Prosthecobacter sp.: one gene and its partner. The protein of the gene in region 2 interacts with the protein of the main gene of each other region in a pairwise test. Links are inferred from orthologs where the notes say so. Each region holds a gene or a part of one and is shown on either strand. Other genes may lie near its edges.

Evidence for each region.
Region 1: the proteins of U1A53_RS02610 (region 2) and purT interact in binary tests that used the Escherichia coli proteins (3 or more experiments, as listed by UniProt). The link is inferred for Prosthecobacter sp. from one-to-one orthologs.

Annotation. Positions count from the first base shown.
Region 1 is NZ_JAXMIH010000006.1:15,161-26,919, reverse strand. What follows is about bases 4,127-6,914. They hold purT (formate-dependent phosphoribosylglycinamide formyltransferase), read right to left. Parts: upstream 6,218-6,914; coding sequence 5,036-6,217; downstream 4,127-5,035. Other genes in these bases: U1A53_RS02920 (ComF family protein), read left to right, coding at 6,271-6,914; U1A53_RS02930 (transglutaminase-like domain-containing protein), read right to left, coding at 4,145-4,987; U1A53_RS02935 (hypothetical protein), read left to right, coding at 4,127-4,148. In the rest of the region: U1A53_RS02955 (hypothetical protein), read left to right, coding at 1-919; U1A53_RS02950 (Maf family protein), read right to left, coding at 930-1,493; U1A53_RS02945 (YgdI/YgdR family lipoprotein), read right to left, coding at 1,496-1,741; mtnP (S-methyl-5'-thioadenosine phosphorylase), read left to right, coding at 1,878-2,750; more of U1A53_RS02935, read left to right, coding at 2,814-4,126; more of U1A53_RS02920, read left to right, coding at 6,915-7,077; accD (acetyl-CoA carboxylase, carboxyltransferase subunit beta), read left to right, coding at 7,221-8,066; U1A53_RS02910 (hypothetical protein), read right to left, coding at 8,224-8,667; U1A53_RS02905 (hypothetical protein), read right to left, coding at 8,872-9,519; U1A53_RS02900 (hypothetical protein), read right to left, coding at 9,745-10,191; U1A53_RS02895 (hypothetical protein), read right to left, coding at 10,508-10,930; U1A53_RS02890 (2-oxoglutarate dehydrogenase E1 component), read left to right, coding at 11,228-11,759. UniProt on the Escherichia coli protein: Involved in the de novo purine biosynthesis. Catalyzes the transfer of formate to 5-phospho-ribosyl-glycinamide (GAR), producing 5-phospho-ribosyl-N-formylglycinamide (FGAR). Formate is provided by PurU via hydrolysis of 10-formyl-tetrahydrofolate.
Region 2 is NZ_JAXMIH010000005.1:384,800-396,637, forward strand. What follows is about bases 2,897-5,763. They hold U1A53_RS02610 (farnesyl diphosphate synthase), read right to left. Parts: upstream 4,839-5,763; coding sequence 3,954-4,838; downstream 2,897-3,953. Other genes in these bases: fabF (beta-ketoacyl-ACP synthase II), read right to left, coding at 2,897-3,192; U1A53_RS02605 (outer membrane lipoprotein carrier protein LolA), read left to right, coding at 3,316-3,960; secG (preprotein translocase subunit SecG), read left to right, coding at 4,983-5,516; U1A53_RS02620 (hypothetical protein), read left to right, coding at 5,628-5,763. Outside these bases: U1A53_RS02590 (sugar phosphate isomerase/epimerase family protein), read right to left, coding at 1-665; U1A53_RS02595 (alpha/beta hydrolase), read left to right, coding at 717-1,913; more of fabF, read right to left, coding at 1,936-2,896; more of U1A53_RS02620, read left to right, coding at 5,764-7,580; U1A53_RS02625 (DUF6036 family nucleotidyltransferase), read left to right, coding at 7,828-8,322; U1A53_RS02630 (PVC-type heme-binding CxxCH protein), read left to right, coding at 8,319-11,838.

The DNA of each region.
Region 1 (11,759 bases), on a different replicon or contig from region 2:
TGTGCCGATGATGGACTTCACGCCGCCGGAGATCGTGGCGACGAGCGCGGTGGAGGAACTGGAGAATGAATCGTGGAAGAAGGTCACCTCGGCAGCACCGCAGACGAGTCCGATGGCGGCTTCGGTTTCACCGCTGCTGTCCACCGGTGTCAGCGACATCGCCATGCCGGCGGTCGATTTCTCGGCGACGGCGAGCGATCTGAATCTCGGCACCTCGTTTGGATCGTTCGGCTCTGGCGTCACCACGGGTGGAGCGGGAGGAAAGATCTCCTTCCTGGGCAACACCGCGACGGCGAAGCATGTGGTGTTCGTGGTGGACGTGTCCGGCTCGATGTCCGCCTCGATGAACGTGGAGGGGAGCGGGATGATGACGCGCTTTGACCTGCTCAAGAAGGAACTGGCGAAAAGCATCAGCGCGATGGCGGCCGGCACGGCCTACCAGATCCTTTTCTTCTCCGACTTTGCCTGGCCACATGACATGGTGGACAGCAACGACATGCGGGCGCTGAGCAACTACGAGTGGAAGATCACGGCGACGAGCCGGAATGTGAGCATCCCGCGCTTCAGCTACCTCGCCACGAACCCGGCAAACATCGGCAAGAGCAAGAAAATCATCGCCGAATCGAACAATCCCGGCGGCACCAACTGGGGCAGCGGCCTGCTGATGGCCTTGAAGGGCAGCCCCAAGCCGGATGTGATCTTTTTCATGACGGACGGGAACCGCAGCGACGAACAAGGCTGGATCAATGCCGTCACCACCGAAAACAGCCGCGGCAAGCGCACCATCATCCACACCACGGCGCTGGGAACGCCGGACGCGGCCAGGGATCTTGATGAAATGGCCAGGCGCAACGGTGGTAAATTCACTGTCGTCATGGCGGACGGAAAGATCGTGCAAGGGAAGGACCTGTTGCGCTGAGGCCCTTGGGTCAGCTTTGAAGTGCACACAGCGCCGTCATGACTTCATCCACTGGCAGACCGACGACGTTGGTGAACGATCCCTCCATGCGGTCGAGGAGCATGTCTGTGCATGCCTGGATGCCATAGGCACCTGCTTTGTCGAGCGGGTTCACTTGGGAATGATAGTCGCGGATGATCGCTTCGGAGAGCGACTTGAAGGTGACATGCGTGATCACATGCAGTTCACGCTCCACCTGACCATCGCAGGCAAACACCACACCGGTGCAGACTTCGTGAGTGCGGCCTGAGAGACGGCGCACCATGCGCAGCGCTTCGTCCATGTCGGCAGGCTTGGCCAGCGGGTCGCCATCCACGTAAACCAGTGTGTCAGCGCCGAGCACGAGAGCTCCGGGTTTCTGGAGACTGCCGGCAAGCGCTTTGCGTCGGGCGTTTTCAATCGTGAGCTGTTCCGGCGTCAGCGAAGCATCGTGGGCTTCCTCGACCTGCGGCACGACGATTTCAAAATCAAAACCCGCCTGGCTCAGCAGTTCGACACGACGCGGGGAGGCTGAGGCGAGCACGAGCGGGCGCATGCTCACGCACGCTGCTCCACGATGGTCGCGACCTCATCCGCCCGGATGACGGCATCACGTTTGTCGGGTGTGCGATAGCGGTAGTAGCCGGTCTTTTCCTGATACTGCGGCGCCCCCTTGCAAGGCACCTCGCGCCCGTCCTTGAGCTTGATCTTGTGCGGTGTGGTGGACGCAAACATGTCAGGCATCGAGCAGGAGGTGAGCACGATGACGGGCAGGAGCAGCAGTGGGAGACGTGGAACGTTCATGACAGCAGACTTGGATTTAAACGGCACTATTCAGACGCGACTTTCGACGATTCTGTTCATCCTTCAACAGGTGACATTTTCAATGTCATGGATTGATGCCAGTTGAAGCAAGCTCCGTGCCTTTTACCCTGCCCGCATGAGTCAAAATCTCCCTCCAGCCATCGGCATCATCGGCGGTTCCGGTTTGTACGACCTTGAAGGTCTCGAAAATCGCGAGGAAATCACCGTGGAAACGCCGTTTGGACACCCTTCGGACGCGCTGGTGACGGGCGCGCTGAACGGGCGTCGCGTTTATTTCCTGCCACGGCATGCCAAAGGTCATCGCCTCCTGCCTACGGAGCTGAATCATCGCGCCAACCTCTGGGCGCTGCGCAGCCTGAACGTGCGCTGGATCATCGCCGTCACCGCAGTCGGCAGCCTGCAGGAGCAGTATCATCCGCGTGACATCGTGCTGCCGGACCAGTTCTTCGACCGCACCAGCCGCCGTGACCAGCACACGTTCTTTGGCCGTGGCATCGTAGCGCACGTTGCTTTTGGTGATCCCATTTCCGACAAGCTGCGGGTGTTGTTGCATGACGCCGCCGTGGCGCAGGGACGCCGCGTCCATAATGGCGGCACCTACGTCTGCATGGACGGTCCCGCCTTCTCCACGCGGGCGGAATCCAACGCGCACCGCCAGCTCGGCTTTGATGTCATCGGCATGACGAACCTGCCCGAGGCCAAGCTCGCCCGCGAGGCCGAGATCGCTCTCGCCACGCTGGCGATGATCACGGATTACGACTGCTGGAAAGTCGAGGAGGAAGCTGTGACCGCCGAATCCGTCATCGGCCACCTCCACGCGAATGTCGCTGCCGCGAAAGCCATCCTCGCTCAGGTCATTCCGCAGATTCCCACTGAACCGAACTGGCCTGAGCATCGCTCGCTCGACACCGCTCTGATGACCGACCGCAAACTGTGGCCGGAGCAGACGGTGGAAGACTTGCTGCCGATTTTGCTGCGGTTTCTGTGATTTTTTCGAGGCGGAAAACCGCGAGGCTTGCCAAATCGGCGTTGGTTGTCGCAGACTGCGAAAATGAATCCGCCTGACCTCCTGCCGCCTGTTCCGAATCTGCCGCTATTGCCCGTTCCTCCACGGAAAGGCATGAGCACCGGCGTGATCGTGGTCATCGTTGTCGGGGTGGTGGTGTTGGTGGTCGGCGTACTGGCCGCGCTGGCGATTCCGACCTTCCGCCGCGTGCAGGCAATGGCTCAGGAGATTAAGAACAAGCAAACGCCGGCGCTCAATCCGCCGCCGCCGCTGACTGCCGCGCAAAAGCAGGCGCTGGAACGGTTCGGGGTCGAGCTGGCTGAGGCACTCAGCAAGAAAGACTCGGCCAGGGTGATGTCCTTGCAGGACGCCGAGGGACTGACCGCACGGGTCTTTGGAAAGCTCCCCACAGGGATTCCGAACAGCACCGAGATGCGCGCCGGATTCATGCAGGGAATCAAAAAGCGCGAAGGCGGCTGGATGTGGAGCGTGCTGGGTGGAGAGGTGCGTTTTCTGCGGGCACGTGAGCGTCAGGGCTTCCCCGCCGTGCTGCTGCGGGTGAAATCGGCCGAGGGCGCGGTGAACTACATCGACATCATGGCCAGGCCTGAGGGCGACAGCTTCCGTGCCGTGGACATGTTCAATTACATCTTTGCCACCACGGCGTCCGAGGAGTCGCGTAACGCGCTCGCGGCGATGGTTTCCAAATCGGCGGGGGGCGGTCTGGCGGCCTTGCTGGGCATGCCGAAGATGGACGAGGCGGTGTCGGGTTACCTTGTCAGCATCAACGAGGCCATGCGTTCTGGAAACATGGCCGAGGTGTTGCGCATCTGCGACGGACTGCCCCAGGAACTCAAAACCCAGCGCATCTTCTTCATCCTGCGCCTGCAGGCGCTCATGTCGCTGAGTTCCTCCGACAAGGTCGAGACGCAGTACAAGGAGGCCCTGCGCGCGGCTCCGGACATTCTCGGCAAAGACAGCACCACGGATCTCCTCATGGTGGATCTGTTGTACATGGAAAACGATCTCAAGGGTGCGGAAGAATGTCTGAAACGGGTGGAGGCGGTCGTCGGTGGCGATCCTTATCTCAAATACCTGCGTGGTGGCACACGGTTGCAGATGAAGGATTATCCGGGGGCATTGGAACTGGCGGATCAGGCCGCCAAGGAGGATCCCAAGATGGCGGAGATCGTCGATTTACGCATCACCGTGCATCTCGCCCGCAAGGACTACAAGGCGCTGGCGGATGAGCTGCGCGCGTTCAAGCGTAACTTCGGCCAGGTGCTTGACCGCAAAGCGCTGGCCGATGACGCCCAATACGCCGAGTTCCTTGCCTCGCCCGAATTCGCCGCTTGGGAAAAGGAACTCGCCGCGCCTTAATCTTCCATCAGCTTCACGGCAAGACGGCGCATGAACTGGCGCTCATGGAGGAGGCCGAGGCGTTCGTAAGCTTCATCAAGGTTGCGCAGGATGCGCAGCAGGGTGCCGTCGGCGGTGGCGGATTCCCGGATCAGGTCTTCCATGCCGGGATTGGCGGCGGGATGGTGTTTGGCCACGTCGGCGGCCAGCATGAAGCGGCCGCGGTTGAAACAATCCACCAGCCACGTTTGTTCGCGGTAGGTGACACGGGAGAGGAAATGGCCGGGGAAGTTGCAGCCTTCGACTTCGAGGCCAAAACGCTGCCCCAGCAGGCGGTAGAGACAGCACAGGCTGATCGGATTGCCCAGGCCGGTGTCCAGCACCCAGAACAGGTTGCTGTTCGCGGGCGAGTAGTAGTCTTTGCTGTTGCCTCGGAAACGCGTGATGCCGCCATGCGGCGCGAACAGCCATTGCGAGAGTTCGTGCGCATCCATGCGACCCTGCTCGGCAAACCCCTCCTCGGCCATCGCGTCGAGACGTTTCGCCAGGTTGGAGGATTGCGTCTTCCAACCGTTCAGGAAGGCGGAAAGCTGGCTCAGGCCCTCCTCAAGCTGCGCGTCCGGGCCTTCCATCCAGCGCCAGCGCATCCAGGTTTCTTCCAACTCGGTGCGGCGTGCCGGTTCGAGCATTTGCGCCACAAGTCGCTCTTCATCGGCGGTGAGCGGCGTCTCCAGCGTCTCAATGTGTTGCGGCAGTTCCCGCCGCATGCCGGTCAGCTCCTGCTTCACTGCCTGACGCACCACCTCCGACTCGTCGTCGAGCAGTTTGATCAGGTGGCTCAGATGAGCGGTGGCAGGCATGGCACGGTGTTAACATGACCCGCCCATCGGGCGCAATCATGAATTGCATCACAGCCGGATTTGCATCGCTTTCGCCGCTCGGTGGGCCTTGGCGCGGGCTTCGTTGATGGTCTTGGCACGGGCGAGGGTCACGGCCATGCGGCGCTGGCCGCTGACGTTCGGTTTGCCGAAGAGGCGGATCTGGGTGTCGGGCTCGGCGAGGACTTTGTCGAGCTTGCCGAACTGAACCTGGGATGATTCACCCGCGACGAGCACAGCGCAGCTCGCGCTGGGGCCGTGCTGGTGGATGTTGGGAATGGGAAGACCGAGGATGGCGCGCACATGGAGCGCGAACTCGCTCAAGTCCTGCGAGATGAGCGTGACGAGGCCGGTGTCATGCGGACGCGGGGAGACTTCGCTGAAGATGACATGGTCGCCTTTGATGAACATCTCGACGCCGAAGAGCCCGCGGCCGCCGAGCGCCTCCGTGATCGCCCCGGCCATCTGTTCGGCGGCTTTGAGCGCTTTTTTGGACATCGGATGCGGCTGCCAGGACTCGCGGTAGTCGCCTTTGATCTGCGTGTGGCCCACGGGGGCGCAGAACGACGTGCCGCCGACGTGGCGCACGGTCAGCATGGTGATCTCGTAGTCGAACTCGACGAAGCCTTCGACGATGACTTTGCCCTTGCCCGCGCGTCCGCCTTCCTGGGCGTATTTCCAGGCCTTGGCGATGTCGCTCTTCTTTTTCACCACGCTCTGGCCCTTGCCGGAACTGCTCATGATCGGCTTCACGACGCAGGGCATGCCGATTTTTTCAATCGCCGCCCGGAACTCCTCTTCAGTGGCCGCAAACACATACGGCGAGGTCTTGAGGCCGAGTTCTTCAGCGGCAAGACGGCGAATGCCTTCACGGTTCATCGTGAGTTTGGCCGCACGGGCGGTGGGGACGACGCGATAGCCTTCCTGTTCCAGTTCCAGCAGCGTGTCGGTGGCGATGGCCTCGATCTCGGGGACGATGCAGTTGGGCTTTTCGACTTCCACGAGGCGGCGCAGCGCCTCGCCATCGAGCATCGAAACGATGTGGCTGCGGTGGGCCACCTGCATGGCCGGGGCGTTGGCATAACGGTCCACGGCGATCACCTCGCAGCCGAGGCGTTGCAGTTCGATGACGACTTCCTTGCCCAGCTCGCCGGAGCCGAGGAGCATGACTTTCGTTGCGGTGGAGGAGAGGGGGGTGCCGATGCGTGCCATGCGGGCAATTAGGCTCGCAGTTGGCTTGCTGCAAATCGCCATTAACTTCAGCCATGCCCTTTCCTGGCCCACCCGCCGAATCACGTCTGCAACGAATGTTGCAGACGGCGTGGGCGGCCGTGGTGGATCTGGTTTATCCGCGTTTGTGCAGCGTTTGCCGCATACCACTGCCGCAGGAGACACCGCGTTCTGGTGCACAGGCCTGGTTTTGCCGCAGTTGTGAGGAATCGCTGCCGCTGGTGGAGCCGCCTTACTGCAAGGTATGCGGCGAGGTGTATGACGGAGCTTTTACGAACGAGTTCCGCTGCATGAACTGTAGCGGGCGGAAATTGGAGTTTGAGTTCGCCGTGGCGGCCTGTCGTGCCGAGGAGGCGATGCGGGAGCTGATTCATCAGTTCAAGTATGACCGCCGCCTGCATCTGCGTGGGGCGCTGGCCACGCTGATGCTGCGGGTGCTGGAGGAGCCCCGGCTGGCGCGGGAAAATCTCGCGGATTGGCTGCTGGTGCCGGTGCCGCTGCATCGCAGCCGCGAGCTGGACCGGGAGTTCAACCAAAGCTGGGAGCTGTGCCAGCGGCTCTCGCAGTTGACCGGTATTCCTGCTGCGAAAGCGCTGGTGCGCGTCCGTGCGACCGAGACGCAGGCGAATCTGGATCGCGACGAGCGGCTGCGGAACCTGCGCGGGGCATTTGCTTTGCCCAAACCACGGCCTTGGCAGCGCCCAACCGACCTTCAGGGCCGCCGCATTCTCCTGGTGGACGATGTTTTCACCACGGGAGCGACGACCAGCGAGTGCGCCCGAATTTTGCGACGTGAGGGCGGGGTAGAAAAAGTGGTGGTCATCACCGCGGCACGCGGCTAGGATCGGCCCCGCGTCCGGCTCTCGCCGGGCCTGACAGTGCGAACGCCGGGTGGTTTTCCTTCCGGCAACTCCTGCGACATGCCACTCGGGGAGACGCTCTATCAGGTCCGTCATCGCAGGACGTCCACACCGATTGACCTACCATGGGATTTTTCAAAAAACGCTCTGTTGACGATTTAGGCGAGAAGAAACGCGACATGCCGGAAGGCCTCTGGACGAAGTGCCCCTCGTGCAACGAAAGCCTGTTTGAGCAGGCGCTCTCCAAAAACCTCCGCGTCTGCACGAACTGCGGCTATCATTTCACCATCGGCTCCGACGAGCGCATCGCCAGCCTGGTGGACGAGGGCAGCTTCGTCGAGATGGACAAGCATCTCGATTCTGTGAACGCCCTCGGCTTCAAAGGCTACCTCGACAAGGTGAAGGCCTACCAGGCCAAGACCGGGCTCACCGAGGCCGTCGTCACCGGCCACGCCACCATCGAGGGCATCGCCGTCCTGGTCGCCATCATGGACTTCCGCTTCCTCGGTGCCAGCATGGGCAGCGTCGTGGGGGAAAAAATCACCCGCGCCATCGAGGCCGCCACCGCCGAGCGCAAGCCGGTCATCGTCTTCTCCGCCTCCGGCGGCGCCCGCATGCACGAGGGCATCCTCAGCCTCATGCAGATGGCCAAGACCAGCGGTGCCCTCGCCCGCCACTCGGAAGCCCGCCTGCCCTACATCTCCGTGCTCACGCACCCGACCACCGGCGGCGTCACCGCCAGCTTCGCCACCCTCGGCGACATCATCATCGCCGAGCCGAAGTGCATGATCGGCTTCGCCGGACCGCGTGTGGTGAAGGAAACCACCCATGCCGACCTCCCTCCCGGCTTCCAGACCGCCGAGTTCATGATGCAGCACGGCCTCGTCGATATGATCGTGGACCGCAAGGACATGCGCCCCACGCTGGCGAAGGTGCTGCGCTACCTGGCCGGAGTGAAGGCAAGTGCCTGACGGCTTCGGGATCAACCGAGCCTGCATGCCGCTGCGGATGATCTCAGGTCATTCGGCCACGCCTCCAATGCTCAACCCGGCTGCTTGTGTTCTTCGCGATTTGGGTTGTCAGCCAGTTGCAGCCCGACCCCGTTTCCCCTATTGGTGGCGCGCGGGTTCATTTTTCATTTTTTGGTTCGATGAAAAAGTGTTTGGCACCATCAAATGGAAACTCTCTTTTTAAGAGCCCAGCGTCAGTCGCAACTACAGCACCATCTTTTTTAACACCAAGTATTCTTTTATAATATATATCTTGTGGATCAGACAACAACGCTGCCTTCTCGTCTTCTACGATCCATACTCGATTTTTTGGCCCTTGAATAGAAACCCAAAATCCGACCCTTTCTTGGTGGTGCGCTACCAGCTCATAAACTGCTTTATCTACTGGCACTTTTTCTTCGATACCTTTGCTCAAAATATGTTCGTTCACCTCTCGTAAGAGGGCGATTCTCACATTATCCAAGGCCGAGGCCTTCCGAACCGTGCTTCCACTTCCCCGACGCCCACAGTCGACAAATAGAGAACACATTGCAATGCCGGCCAATACAAGTGACGTCTTCATAGCTATTTCAGAGGGGAAACGGGGTCCGGGTGCAAATTCTTGACGGTGGGTTGATGTTCATAGCTCAGACGAAGCGGCGGTCATAACTTCATTTTCCCAAATTGGCTGGCACGTCCCGCGCTATTGGTTGGCTCGTGGGTTCATCTGCCATTGGTTGGCATCCGGTGACATCTGCCGCTTCCCGCTATTGGTTGGCGTACGGGTTCATTTTTCAGTTTGAATGAATAGATCTGCTCCGTTTTTTTCGAGCAACTCGATTGCTGATTTCATTTTTGCACCAATGTCAACATTCACAATAATGAAGCTAGCCTTGAGCACGATGACTTGCTGAGGATGTGCGTCGATCCACTCCTTCGGCAACCCAAGCGTATTTAGCGTGGGAAACTTTAGATGTATTTTCGCCATATCAATTTCGCGCTTCCTCCCGAAAAAAGCATCTGGATCACCTATCTCCAATCGCTCGGCTAATCCCATGATTGGCAAAACGTCGATTGTCGCTCCAGATGTGTTGGCAAAAATTGAGAGCGTGGCAAGAGGCAGGTGGGCTAGGGAGCTCAAAGCACCAGCTTTGACCTCTTCACATGAAATCCAGAGGAATAGTTCGTTGAGTTTCCTGAACGGCAACCCTTGAAGCACTACCCAATCGCTTCCAATGGGCAATGTGAGTGCAACGACTTGTAGTGAATAGACGGAATCGGCATCCAGCTTTGCGGACAAATCAGCGAGCGAGGTATGTGGTAGTACTCGCCGGTGTGGAGACATTACCACAATGCGTTTTTCATTCTCCGCAATGCATTCATTAGCGGTGCCCGAAAAAATGAGCAGCAATAAAAGAGAATATGTGTGTTTCAAGAACATCGCAAGCCTCCACTCAAGGAAACGGGGTGAAACGGGCCTGGGTGAAGTGTGTTTGTGGCAAAAAACCGCTGTTGATACAAGAAAAAAGAGGGCGCACGCCGCTGCGGATGATCTCAGATCATTCGGCCCCGCCTCCCATGGGGAACCCGGCCGCTTGCGTTCTTCTCGATTTGGTTTGTCAGCCAGTTGCACACCGACCCCGTTTTCCCATTTCCTTTTCTAAAACACATCCAGCACCACAAAGCATCGGCTTCCGGCCTTCACCGTGAACACTTCAGTCAGCAGGCCCTTGCCTTCGCCATTGCAGACCACGGCATTCTTCCAGTCCACCGGCGGCTGAATGCAGCCGTCCATCAGCGGGCGGATGCGCTCTGCAAAGAATCTGGCATGATTTTCATTCTCAAAGTCAACCGGATGAAAAGCCACACCTCCCTTGTCAGCATCCAGGATGTCTCCGGCCGCGCACTCAAAAACATGCCTGTTCTCCCGGAAATGCCCCGTCGAAAACAGCAGCCGGCAGTGATGAGCCTGCGAAATCACCCGGGCATCGATCAGGCGGCCCAAAGTGCGGCCCTCATGCCCCCGCATCACCCACAGCCACCACGTGCCCATGAGTAACAAAAACGCCACCAGGATTCGCGCCGCAGTTTTCCATCTGGAACTCATTTCAACCCATCATCCCGCTCCGCAGCGCATCCGTCAAGGCGGGTGCAAATTCTTGACAGTGGTCACGGTGCTCATGATTCGGAAGACGGCATGGCTGGGGGCTGCAAAGCACTCATGTTTCCGGCCATTCTGCCCAAACCAAGATGGGGTCGCAAGCACGTTGGATGGGGACTTGAAGACCCGCCACGCCCGCCATCCATGCCAAAGAGAATGGATGCCCGTCCCGCTTTCGCACCCTGACACCGGTTCGCTCGTCCTGCGCGGATGGGTTCGTCCAGGAGCCGATTTCCATCAGTCGATCCCGGCCCAACAGCCGTCATCCCGGCTTTGCGTGCCGCCAAATCGCGAATGGGTGGCGGCAAATCACGATTTCGTCCGGCCAAACATGGAGTTGGTGGCAGTAACCCCAGGAGTGGTAAACCAAGGGGAGGGAATCAGGAAAGAAATCCGATGACCCATTGGAAATCAAAGCGTTGAACCCCACACCCCTCCTCGGGTTGAGCTTTTCCCGACTCGGGAAAGGCTTTTCCGAGCGCGGATTGAGCGTTTCCGAACTCGGGTTGAGCTTCCCCGGACTCGGATCGAGGCTTTCCCAACGGCGGCTGAACTTTTCCTGACTCGGATCATGCAGGACCGAATCGGGGTCGAGTTTCCCCGGACTCGGGTTGGGCATTTCCGATCGCGGATCGAGTCTTTCCCAACGGTAGCCGACCTTTTCCGAATCGGGGTCGAACGTCACCGGACTCGGTCTGCATGTTTCCGAACGGTGGCCGACCTGTTCCGCGCCCGGGCCGGGCATTTCCGAACTCGGATTGAGCGTTTTCCGGCTCGGAAAAGGTTTTTTTGAGTTCGTATCGAGCTTCTCCGAGTTGGGATGGAGCGTTTCCGAGCTGGCGGGAGCGTGAGGCAGGCGGGGTGCGTTGCCCGCAAACGCGCCGTTGTTGGGGATGGCGGTTTACCCACGAAAAGAGCGGCAAATCCTGCCTTTCCGCATTTGCACTCGGAACGAAAGGGCGCATTCTCCACGCCCCCTATCATGAGTGCCACTTTGCCGTACCGCGCCAATGCGGATTTCCTTGAGTCCAAGTATGTGGACTGGAAAAAAGACCCTGGTTCCGTCGAACCGCTGTGGTCATCGTTTTTTGAAGGTTTTGAACTGGGCATGGCCCGTCTGGCCACGAAAGGCGCGGAGTCGGCCGCCGGGGCAGGCACACCGCTCTCCGAGAAGACGCTGAACTTCCGCATGCGTGTGTCGAACGCGCTGTATGCCTTCCGCGAACTCGGCCACACGGCCGCGCATCTCGACCCGCTGGACAAGGAAGGGCCGGAGATTCCCTCGCTCACGCTGGCGGGCCTCGGCTTCACGGCGGACGAGCTCGAAGAGGATGTGCAGACGCATCTGTTCCGCGGCGGGCAGCCGATGAAGCTCAAGACGATGCTGGCGGACCTGCAGCGCATTTATTGCGGACGCACGGGCTTCGAGTTCATGCACATCCACAACCCGGAGGTGCGCACCTGGCTGCTGGAGCGCATCGAAGGCCGCGATCTGGACGCCAAACCGGAGGCAA
Region 2 (11,838 bases):
CCGCTGTCGAGATTGATGCCGGCCCAGGGGCTTTTTGCGGTCTGCACCATCTTGATGAGGTTGTCGGGCAAAGCGACGATGCCGCCGTGGTTTTCCAGGCCGAGGAAGACACCCTTCTTCGCTGCGTAATCAAGGCACTCCTGATAAGCCTCCTGGCAGTTCGCCACCGCCTCTTCTTCCGTGAGGTCTTTTGGCTTCGCTCCGGCGAAGACGCGAATGTGCGGTGCTCCCATGATCGCGGAGTAATCGATCCACTTCTTCGTGTAGGCGATCTGTTCGTTCAGCTTTTCGCCCTTTGGCAAAGCGAAGTTGTTGCCCACAGCAGTTCCGGCGAGCTGCACGCCACGTAGATAGGCGCGGCGCTTCACTTCGAGCAGGAAGGCTTCATCGACCTCGGGCGGAAAGAAGTAGCTCGTCACCTCGGCACCGGGAACACCGTTGTCGCCGCACCAATCGACGAAATCAAGAATGCTCCATGCGTTGCGGTCGCCCTTGGGCTTTTGCTCCTTGTCACGCATCCACTGGAAGTACTCGCGGAAGCTGTACGCGGCCACACCGAGCTGCATGCGGCTTTTGCCGGGACGCTTGATCGGCTCAATGGCAGGCAGGGTGGAAACGCTGAGAGCGCCGAGGCTGGTGGAAAGAAAATGACGACGAGTGATCATGGTGGATGAAAGAACGGGTTGGAATGACAGGATTAACAGAACTCCCAGCCCATGAACAAGCTTTCTCTTTTCACCGCCGCCCTCTTTTTCACCACCATCGCTCACGCCGAGCCTGCCAAAGTCCGCCTCTGGCCCGATGGCGCACCGGGTGCGAAAGGGAATGAGGACAAAGACCAGCCCTTCGTCTATGTCTGGCCTGCGGCGAAGGAGAAAGCGAATGGTGCGGCCTTTGTCGTGTGTCCTGGTGGCGGTTACGGTGGCCTGGCAGCCGATCATGAAGGCGTGCAGGTGGCGAAGTGGTTCAATGGCCTCGGTGTGTCCGCGTTCGTGCTGCATTATCGCCTTGGCAGTCAGGGTTACCACTTTCCAACACAGCTCATCGACGTGCAGCGTGCCATTCGCCATGTGCGGGCAAATGCGCAGCAGTACGGCATTGATCCGCAGCGCATCGGCATCATCGGTTTCTCCGCTGGGGGGCATCTCACCTCCATGGCGGCCACGATGTTCGATGAAAAGCCCGCTGGCATGACGAACGATGCCGTGGATCAAGTCAGCGCCCGTCCCGATGTCGCCGCGCCGACATATCCCGTGATCTCGATGATCGAGGGCTACGGCCACAAAGGCTCGCGCAAAAACTTGCTTGGCCCGAATGACACCGACGAACTCGCCAAGCACGTCAGCACTGAAACCCGCGTCACTGCCAACACCCCGCCGATTTTCATCTTCCAGACAGATGAAGACACCGCCGTGCCCGCCGAAAACGCTGTGAACTTCTACCTCGCCTGTCGCAAGAACAAAATCCCCGCCGAACTGCACATCTACCGTCCTGGTCCGCACGGTGTCGGCCTGTTTCTCGGCGATCCCGTCATCGGCAGTTGGAGCGGCCATCTGCGCGACTGGCTTCGCAATCAAGGTTTCCTCAAACCCGCCAAACGCACGGCGATCGACGGTAAAGTCACCGTGAACGGCAAACCCGTGAGCTGGGGCAGCGTGATCTTCACGCCCGAAGATTCCTCGGCACCCGTCGCCTGCGCTCGCGTGATGGGTGGCAAGTTCAAGCTCGATGAAAAAACCGGTCCCGTGCTAGGCAAAGTGAAACTCACCGTCAGCTACAGCGCCGCCGATATCCCCGGTCTCGAAACGGCCGATGGAACGGTGACTACGAAGGAACAGAAGCCCGGCGCAGGCGATTGGAACCTCGAAGTCGGCGAAAACGCGAAGAACCTGGAACTCCAGGTCTCGCGTTAACAGCCTTCGATAAAGCCAGTGATCAACCCTCGAACTTCTTGATCAGCAGCGCGGCGTTGTGGCCGCCGAAGCCGAAGGAGTTGCTCAGCACGGCGTTCACTTTCGCGGGACGTGCGGTGTTCGGCACGACGTCCACGTCCACTTCTGGATCGAGATTTTCGACATTGATCGTGGGTGGGACGATCTGGTCCTGGATGGCGTAGATGGAGGCGACGAGTTCGACACCACCGGCAGCACCGAGCAAGTGACCGGTCATCGACTTGGTGCCGGAGACGAGCAGGCCGTTGCCGCTCTTGGCGTAATCACCAAACACGCGCTTGATGGCACGCAGTTCGCACAAATCGCCGACCGGGGTCGAGGTGGCATGCGCGTTGATGTATTGCACGTCCGTCGTGTTCAGCTTGGCGTGGCGCAGGGCCATTTCCATGCACTTGGCAGCGCCGAGGCCTTCGGGATGCGGCGAGGTGAGGTGGTAGGCGTCCGCCGTGGTGCCGTAACCGGCCAGTTCGGCGTAAATCGTCGCGCCGCGCCTCCTGGCGTGCTCCAGCTCTTCGATCACGACGACGCCAGCGCCCTCGCCCATCACGAAACCGTCGCGGTCTTTGTCCCACGGACGGGAGGCACGCTCAGGCTCGTCATTACGCAAACTGAGAGCCTTCATGTTGGCAAATCCGGCCAGACCACAGGGCCGGATGGAGGCCTCGGCACCGCCGCAGATCATGGCGTCAGCATCGCCGAACTTAATCATGCGCCAGGCTTCACCGATGTTGTTGTTCGAGGTCGCGCAGGCGGTGACGATGGCCATGTTCGGGCCCATGAAGCCGTATTCCGCCGCGATCATGCCGCTGGCGATGTTCGAGATCATCATCGGGATGATGAACGGCGACACGCGGGAGGGTGATTTCGTCAGCAAGATCTCATACTGAGTCTCAAGGGTGCCAAGACCACCGATGCCGCTGCCGACCATGACGCCCACCCGATGTGGATCGAGGCTGTCGGGATTCAAACCAGCGTCCTTCGCGGCCATTTTCGAGGCCGCCATGGCGAACTGGAAGTAGCGGTCGGCACGGCGTGCGTCCTTGTGGTTGTTGAAGAACTTGGTGGGATCAAAGTCCACCACTTCGCCCGCGATCTTGCAGTCGTATTTTTCGGTGTCCATCGACTGGATGCGACGGATGCCGCTCTTGCCGGCGAGGAGGCTCTTCCAGAACTCTTCCTTGGTGTTGCCGTTCGGGGAGACGACTCCCATGCCGGTGATGACGACGCGACGCTCGTTCATTGTATGTGAATTGGTGGGTTGATTTGAAAGTTGAGAGAACACGGTTTGCACGGTGGGGCAAGGGGAAATCATGACCTCTGCGATGCTGTGCGCTTGAGAGTGGGGCGATTCTGGTGTCTGGCTATGAATGTGATACGCCCGCACCTCATTTTGGCGCTCCTTGTTTTACCGACGCTCACGGTTCTCGCGGCACCGGAGGCGGCGGTGATTCCGCCGGTGTTTCGCGACTGGATCGCTGCGCAAAAGGACAGCGGCAGCATCAAGGTGACCTTCCAGCAGACGCGCACCACGCCCGCACTCAAAGAACCCGTGAGCGCCAGCGGCCGCTTCTGGCGCATGGCCGACGGTCGTTTCCGTTGGGAGCTGGGATCACCTGCCACGACCATTCTCGTCTTCGACAAGGAAACGGTACGCCTCAAAGAGAATGCGTCCGCACCCTGGCAGACCTTGAAGCCGGATGACAGCCGCGTGCGCATGTGGATGAAATTTCTCAGCGGCCGCGAGATGGACGCCGAATCGCTCACGAAGAACTTCACACTCAAGATCACGCAGCAGGAGAAGACCTTCGTCACCGTCGCCATGATTCCGCGGCCGCTGCTCATCAAGAAATACCTCACCCAGCTCGACATGCAGATCGAACCCGGCGGCAAGCGTCTCCTCGGTTTTCGCATCGTGCAGGGCGATGGCTCCACGCTGCTGATGAACTTTGGTCCGCCGGAGAAAGCAGGAGCGGAAGTGGAGAATCTGTTTCGAGCTCAAGCTCAATAATCCCGGTTCAGCAGGTAATCCGAGAGCTGACGCAACCGTGTTGAGGCATCACCAAATACATCCAGGGCATGATGCGAAGCCTCGGTGAGGCGATGCGCTTCAACTCGAGAAGCCTCCAGACCCATCAGCGCCGGATAAGTGCTTTTTTCGGCCGCGATGTCCTTCCCGGCGCTCTTGCCAAGTTTTTCACTCGTCTGCGTCACATCGAGGATGTCGTCGATGATTTGAAAGGCCAGGCCCGTCGCCATGCCGAAATCATGCAGCGCCTGCATCTGTGTCGCGCTCGCGTTGGCGCTCATGGCACCGAGTTTCACACTGGTGGTGAGCAGCGCGGCCGTTTTGCCTTCATGAATGAAGCGCAGATCCTCCAGTGGCAGTTTTTTGCCCTCGCCTTCCAAATCCGCCACCTGTCCGCCCACGAGATGGAGACTGCCTGCGGTGCGAGCGAGTTCGAGCACCATCGACGCCGTGGTATGATTCGAAGTGGCGGGCGTTTTCGTCACCAGTTCAAACGCCAGCGCTTGCAGCGCATCTCCCGCGAGCAGCGCCATCGCCTCGCCATAGACCTTGTGGCAGGTCGGCACGCCACGGCGCATGTCATCGTCGTCCATGCAGGGCAGATCATCATGAATCAGCGAGTAGGTGTGCAGACACTCCGTCGCGCAGGCGTTGAAGATCGCATCATCCACCGAACCGCCACACGCTTCCGCCGCCGCAAGGCACAGGATTGGCCGCAGACGTTTGCCGCCGGCGAAAACACTGTGCCGCATCGCCTTGTGGAGCGTCACCGGCCGCGTTTCCGCGCTCGGGATGAAACGTTCGAGCGCCGCATCCACGAACTGGCAGCGCTGGGTCAGGTGTTCTTTGAGGTCGGACATGAACCGTGACACTTGGAGCCGCCCGGGCCGCGTTCAACCTCATTTCTAGCCCCTGGGGGTCGAGTCAGGCCAGTCAGGCATCTGGAACAGCCCGAACTACCCCTTGCCAAGCCGGGAAGTGCCCCCATATTCGCGCCCCTTTTTATGGACATCTTTATTGGCATTCTCACCGCAGTCGAAGTCATCGTCAGCCTTCTGCTCATCCTCGTCGTGCTCATGCAGCGCCCGCGTCAGGAAGGCCTCGGTGCCTCCTTCGGCGACGCCGCCGCCAGCCAGGTCTGGGGTGCGCAAACCACCAACGTGCTGCAAAAGTTCACGGTATATCTGGCCATCATCCTGTTCGGCCTCACATTGCTGCTCGCCGTCCTCGTCAGCCGCAACCAGAACGGCGGCAAGAGCGAAAAAATCTTCGGCGACGCCAAACCTGCCCCCGCTGCTCCTGTGGCAGTTACTCCCGCTGCTGAGCCTGCCAAAGCCGCCGAAACGCCGAAGACCGACGACAAGAAAGCCGCTGCTCCAGCCGCCACAACACCTGCCAAAGCTGCTGAACCTGCCAAGGCACCTGCCCCGGCCAAGTCCGAGCCCGCCAAGGCCCCCGAAGCTCCCAAGGCCGCTGCTCCAGCACCTGCCCCGACTGCAACGCCTGCACCTGCAGCTCCGGCCACGCAGCCGAAATGACGGAAAAGTAGTTTGGTGATTTTGCCCCGAGGACGGGGATGGACACATCGCGTCAACGCGGTGGAATATGGAGGAATGCCCGACGTTAACTCGGTTCCATTTCCCTGACCCATGAAACGCCGTACCTTCCTCAAGTCCGTTCCCGCCGTCGCCGCCGCAACGCAGATTCTGCCTGCGCAAAATGCCACGCCGCCGTTTGGGACTGAGTTTCCGATGCTGGATTCGCAAACCACGGGCCAATGGTGGAATCGTGCGGTGGCTGCGGCTCCGACAGCGAATCCGGACGCCAAAGGGAAAGCGAAGGGCAAAGGCAAGGCCAAGGGCAATCAGGGACCGATTGTGGATCTGAACGTGCCGCGTGACCAGGTCGTGTGCTTTGCCATCTACACGCATGATCGCGGCGTGTTGAAGGTTTCCGCGCAGTTGTTCCCCTTGAAGCCGGACGAGGCTCGCGAAGCTCGCTTGGAACTGAAACGTGACGGCGAATGGAAGGAAGTGGCGAAGGCGGAGGTGCATTATCCGGGCTGGGACGCGCATTTCCGCGTCGAGGACTGGGACAACACGCAAACCGTGCCTTACCGCGTGCGCCACGGTGAGAAGGCGATGTTTGCAGGCACGATTCGACGTGATCCCATCGACCAGGCCGAAATCGTCATCGCGAACATGTCCTGCAACTCCGCGCGCACGAAGGGCGGCAGGCCGGAGATCGTGCAGCATCTCATCGCGCAGAATCCCGATGTGCTCTTCTTCGCCGGTGATCAGACCTACCAGCACACCGAACACACGGCGGGATGGTTGGAGTTCGGTCTGCAATTTCGCGATGTGATGAAAGATCGCCCGACGATCTGCATTCCTGACGACCACGATGTGGGCCACGGCAATCTTTGGGGCGAGAACGGCAAGCGTTCGACTATTTCGGGCGATGCGGACGGCGGTTATCGCTATCCAGTCGAGTATGTGAACCAGGTGCAGCGTGCGCAATCCTGGCATTTGCCTGATCCGGTCGATCCTGCGCCGGTGGATCGCGGCATCACGGTGTACTTCACACGCATGCGCGTCGGCGGTGTCGATTTCGCGATTCTCGAGGATCGCAAATTCAAATCGGGACCGGCGGGAAAAATACCACAGATGGGACCGCGTCCCGATCACATCAACGACGAGAAGTACGATCCCAAAACCATCGACCTGCCAGGCCTGCAACTACTCGGTGAGCGCCAGATGAAGTTCCTCGGCCAGTGGACGCAGGATTGGACCGGTGCGGAGATGAAATGCGTGCTCTCCGCCACTGCCTTCTGCGGCGCGGTGCATCTGCATGGCAGCCCCGACAACCGCCTGCTCGCCGATCTCGACTGCAACGGCTGGCCGCAAACGGGTCGCAACGCAGCACTGCGCGAAATCCGCCGCGCACGCGCCACGCATCTCTGCGGCGACCAGCATCTCGCCGTCTCGATGAAGCATGGCATCGACGCGTTTGGCGACGGCCCCTACGGCTTCACCAGCCCGGCGCTCGTGAACACGATCTACGGCCGCTGGTGGCATCCAAAGGACGAGCAGCCCGGTGCGAATCCCGTCGCAGGCAGTCCGTTGCCATGGACCGGCGATTTCAAAGACGGCCTCGGCAATTTGATGTCCATCATCGCTTACGCGAATCCCGAGGATGTGCAGGATGAGAAAAAACGCGCCGACGGCTACGGCCTCGTGCGCTTCAACAAGAAGTCCAATCAAGTCACCTTCGAGTGCTGGCCGCGCTTCTCCGAAGGCAAACAATTCCCCGGCTGGCCGATCAACGTGAACAGCGATGACAACGATGGTCGCATCCCCGTCGCCTGGTTGCCAGACCTCGTGATTGAAGGCGCGGAACGTCCCGTGATCCAGGTCATCGCTGAATCGAATGGCGAAATCTTGTACACGATTCGCGCCCAAAGCAGCCGCTTCCAGCCGCCGGTGTATGCCGCAGGCTCCTTCACCGTAAAGATCGGCAAAGACAAGCCGGATGCGCAGACGCTCACCGGATTGAAAGCCGCATCGAAGGACAAGGCGGGATCGAAAACAATGAAGCTCTGAGCTTCATGTGCATTTCCGATAGTGCGCCGTGCGAAAACGGGCTTCACAGCACGCGTTGGTTCCGCTAGCATCCGATTTGCAATGCGATGCTGACAAACCAATCGCGCGCCTTTATGTTCTCTCATGCCGACAAAGCCAGACCCCATGCAGCAGCCGATCCGCAAGGCGGTCGGTCGCGTGTCCACGGCGTCGGATCGGCTGCGCCAGCTCGAGGACATGCAGCGTTTCCTCGCCCAAACCATCGGTCATGACGGACTCCGAGGAACAGACACAGAGCCTTTCCCAGTACGGAAAGTTGTTGGACGCGCTCAGCACGGCACGGGTTGATTATGCCGTCGTGGGTGGACTGGCGGTTATCTTCAATGGCTACCCGCGTCTCACCCTCGACGCTGACATCATTGTCGATGAGTCTCCCGCCAATCTGGAGCGCATGCTCGCCGTCTTGCGTGCTTGGGGCGAAGGCTGGGCGCGTGAGCTGTCCATTGCCGATTTCACACCCGAGGAAGGTGCCGTGCGGCTTGGTGAGGACTTCGAACTCGATATTTTCACACGCTTGCGCGGCCTCGGCTGGAAAGACTTCCAGCCTCGCATGCGCTTCATCGAGCACGGAACCGCTCGCATTCCTTACCTCAGCCCCGAGGACCTCATCCACTGCAAAGCCAATTCCCGCCGCGAGAAAGACCAGCTCGACGTCATCGCTCTCACCAAGATCATTCAACAAGAAAAAACCGCCCAGCCATGAAGCGTCTCCTCCTCTGCCTTGCCGTCATTTCAGCTTTCAGCTTTCAGCTTTCAGCTTTCGCCGCCGAGCCTCTGCGCATCTTCATCCGCGCGGGAAAGAAATCCCACGGGCCTGGCGCGCATGACTTCCCACAGTTTTTAAAGGAATGGGTGCCCATGCTCAATGAACGCGGTGCCAAGGCCGATGGCAGCCTGGAATTCCCGACCAAGGAGCAGCTCGACAAGACCGACGTGCTCATCCTCCACGCGCAGGAAGCGGGAAACATCAAGATCGGTGACGAGCGGAAAAACCTGATGGAGTTCCTGGCTCGCGGCGGCGGTTTGGTCGTCATCCACGCGGCGGCGGTGTCGAAGGACCATGATTGGTTCAAGACGATCATCGGCGGCTCCTGGCATTTCGGGCAGACGAAGTGGCTGGAGGCCCCTATGAGCCTCTACTTCACTGATCACGAAAATCCGATCACGAAGGACATCTCCAACTTCGACATCGACGACGAGATCTACTACGACATGGACCTCCTCCCCGAGGCCAAGATCCTCGCCGCCGCCTACACGCCGAACACCCCGCAGATCAAAGGCGGCAACAAAGAAGCTCAGCAGCGGGCCGCCGAGGCCGTGGCGAAGAAGAAGGCGGTCAATATTTACGACATCCAGCCGCAGATGTGGACTTATGAGGGCGTTTCCAACCAAGGTGGCGTGAAGTCGCTGGACTCCCTGCCAGGCATCGCTGGGAATTACTACCGCGCCTTCACCTGCATCCCCGGCCATTATCACCGGAACTTCAGCCACAACGGCATCCGCACCGCCATCCTGCGTGGCATCGCCTGGGCTGGTAAGCGTGAAAACATCGACGAACTCTGCCTCCCCACTGAACTCGGCGAGGCGCTGCGTTACGCCGAAGGCGGCGTGCCACGTCCTGAGGAGATGCCGAAGCAACTCGAAGTGCATCCCGAATTCGACCTGACACTGGTTGCCTCCGAGCCGCTCATCAACAAGCCCATGAACATCGACTGGGATGAAAAAGGCCGCCTGTGGGTCGTCGAGACGCCGGAGTATCCGAACGGTCTGCGTCAGGCCAATGTCGATGCCTGGAAGGACAGCGGTGCCGTCAAACCCGGCCAGCATGACCGCAAACCGCTCGACCGCGTCAGCATCCTCTCCGACACGAATGGCGACGGCGTCATGGACAAGAAACAGGTCTTTGCCGACGAGATCGAGCTCGCCACGAGCAGCGTGTTTTACAAAAACGGCGTCATCGTCTGCGCTGCGCCGGATGTGTGGTTCTTCGAGGACACGAACGGCGACGACAAGGCCGACAAGCGCACCAAGCTCTACACCAACCTCGGCAATCGCGACACGCACGCCGTCATCAACAACATGCGCTGGGGCCTTGATGGCTGGGTGTATGCCACACACGGCTACTCCAGTACTGACGACGTGAAATCCGGCGATGGCAGCAAGGGCTTCGGCCCTATCGGAGCCGGTGTCGTGCGCTTCAAGCCGGACGGCAGCGCTTTCGAGCAATACGCCAGCCGTGGCGGCAACACCTGGGGCCTCGACATCACCAGCGACGGCCAGGTTTTCTACACCCAGCCCACGAGCGGCAACCACTTCATCCACGTCGTGCTGCCGGAATACGTCCTCGCCAAAGGCAAGCTGCCTGGCGTCAGCGGCACGAACGGCCTCCTGCCGCGCGAGCCCACCTATCCGGCCATGCATTGGGAGCAGCAGGCCTATGTGCAGATCGACCAGGTCGGCAGCTACACAGCCGCCGCCGGTTGCGCCATCTATGAAGGAGGCGCGTGGCCCGCGAAGTGGAACTACGGCTACTTCACCACCGAGCCCACGCTGAACATCGTCAGCCACTTCATGGTCGAGCCCGATGGCGTCACCTACAAAGCGAAGCGTGAGCCCGGCCGCGAGCAGACCGAGTTCATCCGCAGCAAGAACCTCTGGTTCCGTCCCATCGAAGTGCGCGTCGGCCCCGATGGTGCGCTCTACGTCGTCGATTTCTGCAATCAGGCCATCATCCACAACGACACCCGCGGCCCCACCCACGGCCCCGCCAACGCCGCCGTCCGCCCCGACCGCGACCACTACTACGGCCGCATCTGGAAGGTGCAGCACAAGGAGGCGAAGAAGGTGGAGGTGCCGGTGTTGGACAAGACAAGCGTGACTCACTTGTTGAAAGCCCTCGAACACCAAAGTCCTCATGTTCGCATGGCCGCATCGCGATCGCTCATCGGACTGCCGAACCCTCTGCCGCCACGCAATCGCAAATGGTTGGAAGGTGAAATGGAGGAGTATGCGGTGATGATGGAGAAGAACTTCGGTTACAAATCGCTCCTCGCGCTCGCGCTCGACCATGCCAAGACTGCCGAGTCGCGTATCGCGGCTTTGGGGGTTATCGGAATGCGCGACAACCTGCTGATGCTCGGCTGGACGACGCTTCTGCATGACAAAGACCCCATTGTCCGCCGCAATGCGGCCCTTCTCGCCGAACGCTATACATTTGGCCAAGGCGAAGGAATTACCCTCAATTTCGTCACCGGTTCAGATGGGGACAAGGCGGTCTATGGGCTACTAAATGACAGCGATGCGCAGGTGCGGGTCGCAGCACTGCGCGCCCTCGCCAGTTGTAATGTGCCCGCGAGCGCTACGCATGAGATGGCCCGCCGAAACAGCGCCTATGCCACCAGCGCCGTTGTTTCAGCTTGGCCCAAGCTGTCTGAGGACTTCCAGAAGTCCGCAGCAGTGGCTGCTCTATCCATGTATCCCGGTGATGCGATTTCTGCGATTCTCGACAGTGGTGACGCATCACTGGCACAGGTGGCTTCCATTCTTGCGCAGCGCATCGGTGATAAAAACGTCGGAGATGCTGTCGCAAAGCTCGCCATTATGCTCGTGGACAAGCCGGCAAGTGCCGACCCGATTAAGCTAGTCATTCTCCAAGCCCTCGCCCAACAAACGGGCATAAGCTTGCCTGCGACCCCTGCGCTGAAACAGCCGTTGCAGAAACTCCTCGCCAATCCCGCCACCAGCGCCCTCGCGCTGCCGCTCGTCGCGAAGTGGGACACGAAGGGCGAGATGGCCGAAGTTATGAAGGTTCAAGTCGCCAGCCTCAGCACCACGCTTTCTAACAACGCCGCGCCTGTCGAGGCTCGCATCAACGCCGCCAAAGGTCTCATCGCTGTTGGCGGTGCGAGCACGGAGGTTGGAGTCCAGCCTTTAGGCGACTCTGGGAGCCCCGAAGCTCTCCAGATCGCCATCATCGAAGCGATGAACGAGAAAGGGGACGTGGGGCCGCTTGTTGCGTCATTAAGTCGGCTAAAGCCTAGACTCCAACAGATGGCATTCGAGGCCATTTTGAAGAGGCCGGAGGCCACGGGCGCCCTTCTCGATGCGGTGAAGGCCGGCAGCATCGACCGCACGATTTTTGCCCCCGGCGATGTCGCACGCCTGCGCTCGCATCCGAACAAACCCATCGCCAAACGGGCGAACGACCTCTTCAAGGTCA